Regions from separate parts of the Janthinobacterium sp. NKUCC08_JDC genome, predicted to be linked through region 2. Evidence: predicted binding sites of a transcription regulator. Region 2 holds the regulator's gene; each other region holds the start of a gene.

Region 1 (3,275 bases), on a different contig from region 2:
CGCCCGACTGGAAAAACATCAGCGGGCCGTGACGCTGGCGCAACTTGTCCATCATTTCCAGCGCCGCATCGGTGGCGACCACCCGGGCAATTGCTGCACTCATGGCATCCCTTTCTGCGCGCCGCGCCTGGATTGACAGGCGCGGCGCGTGTACCGGTTTAGAAGAAGCCCAGCGCTTTCGGGCTATAGCTCACCAGCAAGTTCTTCGTTTGCTGGTAGTGATCGAGCATCATCTTGTGGTTTTCGCGGCCGATACCCGATTGCTTGTAGCCGCCGAACGCGGCGTGGGCCGGATACAGGTGGTAGCAATTGGTCCACACGCGGCCCGCCTGGATGGCGCGTCCCATGCGGAAGGCGCGCGAACCGTCGCGCGTCCACAGGCCGGCGCCCAGGCCGTACAAGGTATCGTTGGCAATCGCCAGCGCGTCGGCCTCATCCTTGAAAGTGGTCACGGACACGACCGGTCCAAAAATCTCTTCCTGGAAGATGCGCATCTTGTTATTACCCTTGAATACGGTCGGACGCACGTAGTAGCCGCCTTCCAAGTCGCCCGCCTGCGTGTTGCGCTCGCCGCCAGCCAGCACTTCGGCGCCTTCCTGGCGGCCGATGTCGAGATAGGACAGGATTTTTTCCAGCTGCTCCTGCGACGCCTGCGCACCGATCATGGTGGACGAGTCGAGCGGGTTGCCCTGCTTGATGGCGGCCACGCGCTTCAGAGCACGTTCGATGAATTTCTCGTAGATCGATTCCTGGATCAGCACGCGCGATGGGCAGGTGCACACTTCGCCCTGGTTCAGCGCGAACATGGCAAAACCTTCCAGGCATTTGTCGAAATAGTCATCGTCCGCGTCCATCACGTCTTCAAAGAAGATGTTCGGCGACTTGCCGCCCAGCTCCAGGGTGACGGGAATCAGGTTTTGCGCGGCGTAGCCCATGATCAAGCGGCCCGTGCCTGTTTCGCCCGTGAAGGCGATCTTGGCGATGCGCTTGCTCGAGGCCAGCGGCTTGCCCGCTTCCAGGCCGAAACCATTGATGATGTTCAGCACGCCCGGCGGCAGCAGGTCGCCGATCAGCTCGATCAACACCATGATGGAGGCCGGTGTCTGCTCGGCCGGTTTGAGCACGACGCAATTGCCGGCGGCCAGGGCTGGCGCCAGTTTCCACACAGCCATCAGAATCGGGAAATTCCATGGAATGATCTGGCCCACGACGCCGAGCGGCTCGTGGTAGTGGTAGGCATAGGTTTCCGCATCGATTTGCGCGACGGAACCTTCTTGCGCGCGGATGCAGCCGGCGAAATAACGGAAATGGTCGATGGCCAGCGGGATGTCGGCGTTCATCGTTTCGCGGATCGGCTTGCCATTGTCGATGGTTTCCGCCGTGGCGATCAGGCTCAGGTTCTGTTCGATGCGGTCGGCGATGCGGTTCAGGATATTGGCGCGCTCGGCAGGCGATGTCTTGCCCCAGGCATCCTTGGCGGCATGGGCGGCGTCCAAGGCCAGCTCGACATCTTCCGCCGTGGAACGGGCGATTTCGCAAAATGGCAAGCCCGTGATCGGTGTGATGTTAGGAAAGTATTCACCTTTTACCGGGGCAACGAATTTGCCGCGGATGTAATTGTCATAGCGTTGTTTGAAGGGATTGGCTACGCCCAGTTTGCTGATGTCTGCGAGATTCATGTCGTCCTCTATCGGGTTAATTAGAATGGAATTGCTGTAATTAAAATCAAACGTCCTGGTACAGATGGGGTGAGTACACGGAGTCTTCCGCAAATGCCGTGCCAGCTCGGCATCCCACTACAAACTTAGCCGCTTTTACCCTTGTTACAAGGGCCTAGCGTCAATACCGGTGTGCTTTTCAGCGCATGCCCGGGCTTGAGCCGCTGCACAATGGAACAGGTGTACCAGACTGGAACACCTGTTCCTGTGCCATTAACGAATCACCACGCCCCATGGCAATTCACCTACAGCAATATCGGCCACCTTGCGCGCGCTGGCCGTGTCGATGACGGAAACGCTGTTCGAACGGCCATTGGCCACGTACAGCTTGGCGCCATCGGGCGTGATGGCCATGTTCCACGGGCGCTTGCCGACGGGAATGGTGGCCGTGACCTCGTTGCTGGCCGTGTCGATCACCATCACCGTGCCATCGATACCGTTCGAGACATACACCTGCTTGCCGCTGGGATGGACCACGATGCCGTTTGCATTCTTGCCAGCGGGAATGGTGGCGATGGCCTTGCGCGCGGCCATGTCGATGACGTAGACGGCATTGACCAGTTCGCACGCCACGTAGGCGCGGCCCGAGTCCGGACTGAAACCGATGCCGCGCGGGCGCAATCCCACGGCGATGGACGCCACCTGGCGGCGTTGCACCACATCAATGACATCGACTTGTTCAGCCTCTTCCGCGCTGACCAGCAGCCAGCGCCCATCGGGGCTGAAAACGGCATGTTCCGGATTGCGTCCATGCACCTTGATATCGGCGAGCAAGACGCCCGTCTGCCCATCGAGCAAGGCCACGCTATTGTTTTCCTCGACGGCCACGGCCACGTAATGACCGTCTTGCGAAGCGCTGACGCCTTCGGGCGACTTGCCCAGCGCCACCGTGCGCAGGGGGGCGCCGCCAGCGTTATCGATCAGCAGCAAGGCGCTGCTGGCCGCATCCGTGACAAACAATTGCCGCCCGGTGGGGTCGGCGGCGATGCCGCGCGGACGCTTGCCGGCTGCAATCTGGCGCACGACCTGGTCGGTCGCCGTGTCGATCACGCTCAAGGTGCCCGATTTTTCATTGGGAACATAGGCAAATGGAGCAGCCTGGAGGGCGCTGCTGGCGAGCGCAGGCAGCAGCCAGCACACTTGGCGCAAGCGCGAGAAGAAGTTGGGCATAATCACCTTTCGATGGCAAAACACAGGAAAAGCGCGCGGCATCGGCGCATCTGAACATTGCTGTATGCAAACGCCATGCCACTGACACGCGTATAATTTCAGCCCACCAATGGAGACATGGCAGGCATATTGCTTGATACAACGATGCAGACCTGCGCCGCGCACGCGACCAAAGCAGGCTTTTATTCACATTGGAGAATCCGCATGCAGCACCGTTTCCGCCTGAACACCATCGCCAGCCTGTTTGTCGCCGGCAGCGCTACCCTCGCCCCTCACGTCTTTGCCGCCGAGGCAGCTGCCCCGGCCAACGGGCAACTGATGGATACGGTGGTCGTCAGCGGCAGCCGCATCGCCCATCCAAGCCAGGAAGTGCCGGCCTCGATCGAC
Region 2 (3,275 bases):
CAGATGGGCTTGTCCTATCTGCCGCAGGAAGCGTCCGTCTTCCGCAAGCTGACGGTGGAAGACAATATCCGCGCCGTGCTGGAAATCCAGACCGTCGAAGGCCGTCCCCTGAAGAAGGCCGAGATCGAGGAGCGCCTGGATAAACTGCTGGCCGATTTGCAGATTGAAAAGCTGCGCGAGAACCAGGCCCTGTCCCTGTCGGGCGGCGAGCGCCGCCGCGTGGAAATCGCCCGCGCGCTGGCCACGGATCCCCGTTTCGTGCTGCTCGACGAGCCGTTCGCCGGCGTCGATCCGATCGCCGTGATCGAGATTCAGCGCATCGTGCGCTTCTTGAAGGAGCGCAATATCGGCGTGCTGATCACCGATCATAATGTGCGCGAGACGCTGGGTATTTGCGACCGTGCCTACATCATCAACCAGGGCTCGGTACTGGCGTCGGGACGCCCCGACGACATCATCGCGAACGAGTCGGTACGCCGGGTCTATCTGGGCGAACACTTCCGCATGTAAGCCAATGAAACAATCATTGCAGCTGCGCACTTCGCAGCACCTGGCACTGACGCCGCAGTTGCAGCAATCGATACGCCTGTTGCAATTGTCGACCCTGGAATTGCACCAGGAACTCGAGCAACTGCTGACGGACAATCCCTTGCTCGAGCGCCTCGACGATCCGCTCGACCGTTCGCTGCGCCTGCTGTCGGACGGGGCCTTGAGTTCCACGGCGGCGCCGGCCGAAGCGCCGCCCCAGGCGCCAGGCCAGGAGGCGCCTGCCGCGCCTGCCGAAGCGGAAACCTTTGACGGCGAGGCGGGCGAGGGCCCGGCCGCCGCGGACGGCGGCGACAGTGACTGGAGCGAGGCGAGCCGGGGCAAGGCGCCCGACGACGAAGATTCCCGCCCGCAACTCGAGGCCCATCACTGCACCCTGCGCGAACACCTGATGGAGCAGATGCGCGTGACGGTGCTTGAATTGCGCGACCGCGCGCTGGTCGAGCTGATCATCGACGCGCTCGACGACAATGGCTACCTGGAAGAGTCGCTCGACGACATCCTGGCGCGCCTGCCGGAAGAGCTGGAAATCGACGCCGACGAGATGCGCACGGCCTTGTCGCTGCTGCAAAGTTTCGATCCGCCCGGCGTGGGCGCGCGCAATGCGTCCGAATGCCTGGCGCTGCAGATCAAGCGCTTGCCGCACATCGCCATGGTGACGCGGCGCATGGCGCTCGTCATCGTGGAAAAGCACCTGGCCTGGTTTGCCCAGCGCGATTTCAACAAGCTGAAAAAAGCCCTCGATTGCGACGATGAAGACTTGCGCGAAGCACAGACGGTGATTCGCCAGTGCAATCCGCATCCGGGTGCCGTGTTCGCCTCGGACGTGTCCGATTACGTGGTGCCCGACGTCGTCGTCAAGCGCGCGCGCAATGGCTGGCAAGTGACCCTGAACAACGACGTCATGCCGCGCCTGCGCGTCAACGCCATGTACGCCAACCTGCTCAAGCAGGGCAAGGGCGAGGGCGCCATGGGCGCACAGTTGCAGGAAGCCAAGTGGCTGATCAAGAATATGCGCCAGCGTTTCGACACGATTTTGCGCGTGGCACAGGCGATAGTAGAAAGACAAAAGAACTTTTTCTCGCATGGGGCCGTTGCCATGCGCCCCCTTGTGCTCCGTGAAATAGCTGATACACTGGGTTTACACGAGAGTACTATCTCGCGGGTAACAACTCAAAAGTACATGCTGACCCCGCACGGCATGTTCGAGTTGAAATATTTCTTTGGTAGCCACGTCGCCACCGAAGCGGGGGGCGAAGCGTCATCGACGGCGATACGGGCATTGATCGTGCAACTGACAGGAGCAGAAGACCCTAAAAATCCTTTATCCGACAGTAAGATTGCGGACATGCTGGGGGAACAAGGCATGGTGATTGCGCGACGTACTGTTGCCAAATACCGGGAAGCGTTGAAAATTCCGCCAGTGAGCCTGCGTAAGTGTTTGTAAGTTTTTTTCGGTTCCTCTGCGGGCCGGATAGGATGGACCGCACGAACCCGATCATCTTTAGGAGTGTGTATGAATCTCACCATCAGCGGACATCATCTCGAAGTGACACCAGCCATCCGTGAATACGTACAAACGAAGCTGGAACGCGTGAAACGTCATTTCGATCAAGTTATCGATATCGCCGTGATTCTGACCGTGGATAACCTCAAAGAGAAAGAAAAACGTCAAAAGGCCGAAGTCAACCTGCGTTTAAGTGGCAAAACCGTCTATGTGGAAAGCCTGGCACAAGACCTGTATGCCGCGATCGATGCCCTGATCGACAAGCTCGATAGGCAAGTGATGAAATACAAAACCAAAGTGCAAGGGCACGGTAAAGAGGCGATCAAGCATCTGCCAGACAACTCCGAGGAAGACGCCGTCGTCGCCGTTTAAGGCCACCCGCTTTCAGCAGTTGTGATCAACTAAGGGCGCACATTGCGCCCTTTTTTGCGCCTGGACCTTTTGAACGCAATGTTCCCCGCGCAGGCGCTAGAATGTTTGTACTTTTACTTTTTTCACGCCTGCCATGAGCGACTTCGTCCAGACCTCCATCCGCAACCGCACGGGGCACATCGTGCTCGACCGTCCGAAAGCCTTGAATTCCCTGTCGCTGGAGATGGTGCGCGCCCTGAGCGCTGCCCTGCTGGCCTGGCGCGACGATCCGCAGGTGGACGCCGTCGTGATCCGCTCGAGCAGCGAGAAAGCACTGTGCGCCGGCGGCGACATCCGTTTCTTCTACGATGCGGGCCTGGCCACGCCGCAAGGCGGCAGCGCCTTGCTGGAAGATTTCTTTACGGAAGAATACGCGTTAAATCATGTGATCCATTTCTATCCGAAACCGTATATCGCCGTGATGGATGGCGTGGTGATGGGCGGCGGCATGGGCGTGGCGCAAGCCGGACCCGGCAACCGCCTGCGCATCGTCACGGGCCGCACGCGCATGGCCATGCCGGAAGTTAATATTGGCTTGTTCCCGGATGTGGGCGGCAGTTATTTCCTGTCCCGCCTGGCCGGCCAGCTGGGCCTGTACCTGGGCTTGACGGGCTTGACGATCAACGCGGCCGACGCCCTGTACACGGACCTGGCCGATGTCTACCTGCCCGAGGCGCAGATGGGGGCGCTGCTGGCCCTGTTCGAGTCGACGCCGGGCGAGGCCTTGCCGGTTGCCATCAAGGCGCTGGCGGCGCCGTTCCAGGCCGAGGCGGGTATCGCCTCGCTGGCGGCGGCGCGCGTGGCGCTGGAC
Region 3 (3,275 bases), on a different contig from region 2:
GCCGTACTGGGTCAGCGGCGTGCTGGTGCCTGGCAAGGACGTGGTCTGGCTGAAAGTGCCATTCTCGGCCAATCCGGAGAAAGTGAACACGCGTCTGGACAATGGCAGCGACTACGGCTTTGCCGTCAACACGGCGCGCATCGTGTCCAACAAGGCCTGGGCCGAGAAAAACCCGGCAGCAGCCAAGCTGTTCGAAGTGATGCAGCTGCCCGTTGCCGACATCAATGCGCAGAACGAGCGCATGCGCCGCGGCGAAAACACGCAAGCCGATATCGCGCGCCATACGGCTGGCTGGATCAAGTTCCACCAGCAAAAGTTTGACGGCTGGATCGCGCAAGCGCTGGCGGCGGCGAAAAAGTAAGTTCTAGCGCCGTTTCACCATGAAAAAGTGGCTACCATTTTGGTAGCCACTTTTGCGTTAACGGCCTGTTTTGGTGGTTTTTGGTGAGTTTTTAGCCGTTTTCGGCCAGTTTCAGGTGCAAAATGGGGAAAGGCTTGCCGAACGGGTCGCGTTCGGAGCGGCTTTCCCCGATAAAGCCCTGGTGGAGGTAAAAGCCATGCGCTTGCGTGTTGTGTTCGTTGACATCGACGGCCGTGGCGCCCAAGGCCGCGATGGCGTGCCGCACGAGCGCGCGGCCGGCGCCGCTGCCGCGCTGGTCGGGATGTACGAACAGCATCTCGATCTTGGCGTGCTCGACGCACAGGAAGGCATAGGCGACGCCGTCATCGGCGCGCAGCACGTGCAGCAGGCGTTCGGCCGTCACTCTGGCCAGCTCTTCGCGGACGAAGGGTATCAGGAAGGCGATATCGCTATCGGCAAGGAAATCGTGGGTGGCGCGTACGGACAGGTGCCAGACGTCGAACAAGCGGGGCAGGTCGGCGGCATGGGCCAGGGAAACCAGGGAATTCGGTGATGGTGTCATGCAGAAATTATACTGCCCCGGCAGGCGCCGGGGCAGGGAGGGACGATCAGTCCTTCAAGTCTTCGATCAGGTCGATGTATTGTTGCTGCGCATCTTCCTTCGAGGTGCCGGCCAGGGCCGCCCAGGCGTCGAACTTGGCACGGTTGACGAAGTCGGTCATGCCAGGACGCTCGCCCGTGGCGTCGCCGCTCGACGCTTGCTTGAACAAGGCGTAGATTTTCAACAAGGTCATATTGTCCGGACGCTCGGACAGGGTCTTGGAATCGAGCTGCGCTTGTTCGAATTGCTCTTGTAAACTCATGATGGCTCCTGTGTGCTGATGGAATCGCTGGAAAAGTGCGGCAGGCCCGGCGGAGTGGCCACCGTGCGTGCTGCAGTGCCTGACATCATAGTGAAAAAAGCGCGCCGTGCATTAGAGGACACCCTCAAAACAAAAACGCCGCCGCTGAGTGATCAGTGGCGGCGTCTGGCACGGTCCTTGGAACGCAGCCTTCAGCTTCTTATACGCCCAGCAGTTCGACGTCGAAAATCAGGGTGGCGTTCGGTGGAATCACGCCGCCGGCGCCGCGTGCGCCATAGCCCAGTGCCGCAGGGATGATCAGCTGGCGCTTGCCGCCCACTTTCATGCCTTGCACGCCTTCGTCCCAGCCCTGGATGACGCGGCCTGCGCCCAGCGGGAATTCGAATGGATCGTTGCGGTCCTTGCTCGAGTCAAATTTCGAACCGGCGCTGCCGTCGTCGTTTTGCAGCCAGCCCGTGTAATGCACGACAACATTGTTGCCGGCTTGCGCTTCAGCGCCTTCGCCAACGACGGTATCGATGTATTGCAGGCCGGAAGCGGTAGTGGTGGTGGTCATGATAATCCTTGTGTAGGCGATGAAAGCTTCAGATTGTAGAGCAATGAGTTGCAAAGCGCCATTCCAGGCCCGGCGCAAGCGAAAACCGGAAATTACGCCGATGTGTGGCTGCCGGTTGTATTTAAGGGGGGATTTCACACAATAAATACAGTGTTCCACGTAAAATGCATGTTTTGTATTTAACAGTGATTTCTTCCATGTTCCGCAGTCTACGCCGCCTTGTTTTTTCCTCGCTGTGCCTGGTTTCCGCAATATCGACGGCGCAAGCCGAAGTGGTGGTGGTGCTCAATTCCCGTGATGCTACGGTGCAACTGCTGGACCAGAAAACCTATGCTCCCCTGTCTACCTTTGCCGTCGGCAAGGAACCGCACCATTTGATGGAGACGCCGGACGGCAAGTCGCTGATCGTCGCCAGTTCCGTCGGCAACGAGCTGATTTTCCTCGATCCTGTCTCGGGCCAGATCCAGCGCCGCATCAGCAACATCCTCGATCCTTACCAGATCGGCTTTTCGCCAGACCAGAAATGGTTCATTTCGAATTCGCTGCGCCTGGACCGCATCGACCTGTACCGCTACGACGGCAAGAACCTGACCCTGGCCAAGCGCATCCCGCTGCCGAAGCTGCCCAGCCACATGGCGTTCACGGCCGACAGCACCATGGCCTTCATCACGCAGCAGGGCAGCAACCAGGTCAGCGCCATCGACCTGGCCACGCAAACCGTCAAATGGACCATGCCTGTCGGCCCCGCGCCGGCCGGTATCACGATGACGCCCGATGGCAAGCATTTGCTCGTCGGCATCATGGGCAGCGATTACGTGGAAGTGATCGACTGGCGCACGCAAAAGACCGTCAAGCGCATCAAGGCGGGCGCCGGCACGCATAATTTCCGTGCGCTCGGCGACAACCGCATGACGTTCGTCTCGAACCGCGTATCGAACACCATCAACATCATCGACCAGCAAACCCTGGAAAACGTGGGCACCATCAATGTGCCGGGCGGTCCGGACTGCATGGAAATCACGCCCGATGGCAAGACGATGTGGGTGACCCTGCGCTGGATCAAGAAAGTGGCCGTGATCGACCTGACCACGCGCAAGGTCATCAAGACCATACCGGTAGGCCGCTCGCCCCATGGCGTGTATTTCGCCACCCACTCGCCGCGCATGTGATGGCGGGTGTGATGATGAAACACCTGATTCCTGCGGGCCGCGTGTTCGCCATGCTGCTGTGCGCCAGCGCCATGCTGTCCCCCGCGCATGCCGCCGCACCTGCACCAGCAGCACCGGCCCCAGCCGCATCTTCTGCCCCGGCCGCCTGCAAGGGCACGATCTATATGACATTCGACACAGGCAGCCAGTCGCAAGCGCAACTGATCGCTGACGTGCTGAACAAACGTCATGTAAAGGCAACCTTCTTCCTGGCCAATGAAAAGACCACGCGCGGCGATTATTCGCTCGATGCCTCGTGGGCGCCGTACTGGAAAGCCCGGGTCGCC

Evidence for each region. The regulator sigma-54, encoded in region 2, starts transcription at its own class of promoters, with help from an activator protein. The targets are predictions, from matches to a motif close to TGGCANGNAANCTGCTTT.
Region 1: the regulator sigma-54 is predicted to act here: its motif matches at 1,766-1,783, upstream of adh (aldehyde dehydrogenase).
Region 3: the regulator sigma-54 is predicted to act here: its motif matches at 1,934-1,951, upstream of KO538_RS25445 (beta-propeller fold lactonase family protein).

What each region holds. Positions count from the first base shown of each region.
Region 1 is NZ_JAHKQW010000028.1:3,681-6,955, reverse strand. It holds gene KO538_RS28750 (DUF779 domain-containing protein) at 1-103, opposite strand, end outside; gene adh (aldehyde dehydrogenase) at 159-1,679, opposite strand; gene KO538_RS28740 (beta-propeller fold lactonase family protein) at 1,932-2,888, opposite strand; gene KO538_RS28735 (TonB-dependent receptor) at 3,093-3,275, shown strand, end outside.
Region 2 is NZ_JAHKQW010000018.1:99,684-102,958, forward strand. It holds gene lptB (LPS export ABC transporter ATP-binding protein) at 1-510, shown strand, start outside; gene KO538_RS26940 (RNA polymerase factor sigma-54) at 515-1,993, shown strand; gene hpf (ribosome hibernation-promoting factor, HPF/YfiA family) at 2,063-2,425, shown strand; gene KO538_RS26950 (enoyl-CoA hydratase/isomerase family protein) at 2,559-3,275, shown strand, end outside.
Region 3 is NZ_JAHKQW010000016.1:6,859-10,133, reverse strand. It holds gene proX (glycine betaine/L-proline ABC transporter substrate-binding protein ProX) at 1-361, shown strand, start outside; gene KO538_RS25460 (GNAT family N-acetyltransferase) at 453-923, opposite strand; gene KO538_RS25455 (acyl-CoA-binding protein) at 970-1,224, opposite strand; gene KO538_RS25450 (FKBP-type peptidyl-prolyl cis-trans isomerase) at 1,424-1,780, opposite strand; gene KO538_RS25445 (beta-propeller fold lactonase family protein) at 1,978-2,949, shown strand; gene KO538_RS25440 (polysaccharide deacetylase family protein) at 2,964-3,275, shown strand, end outside.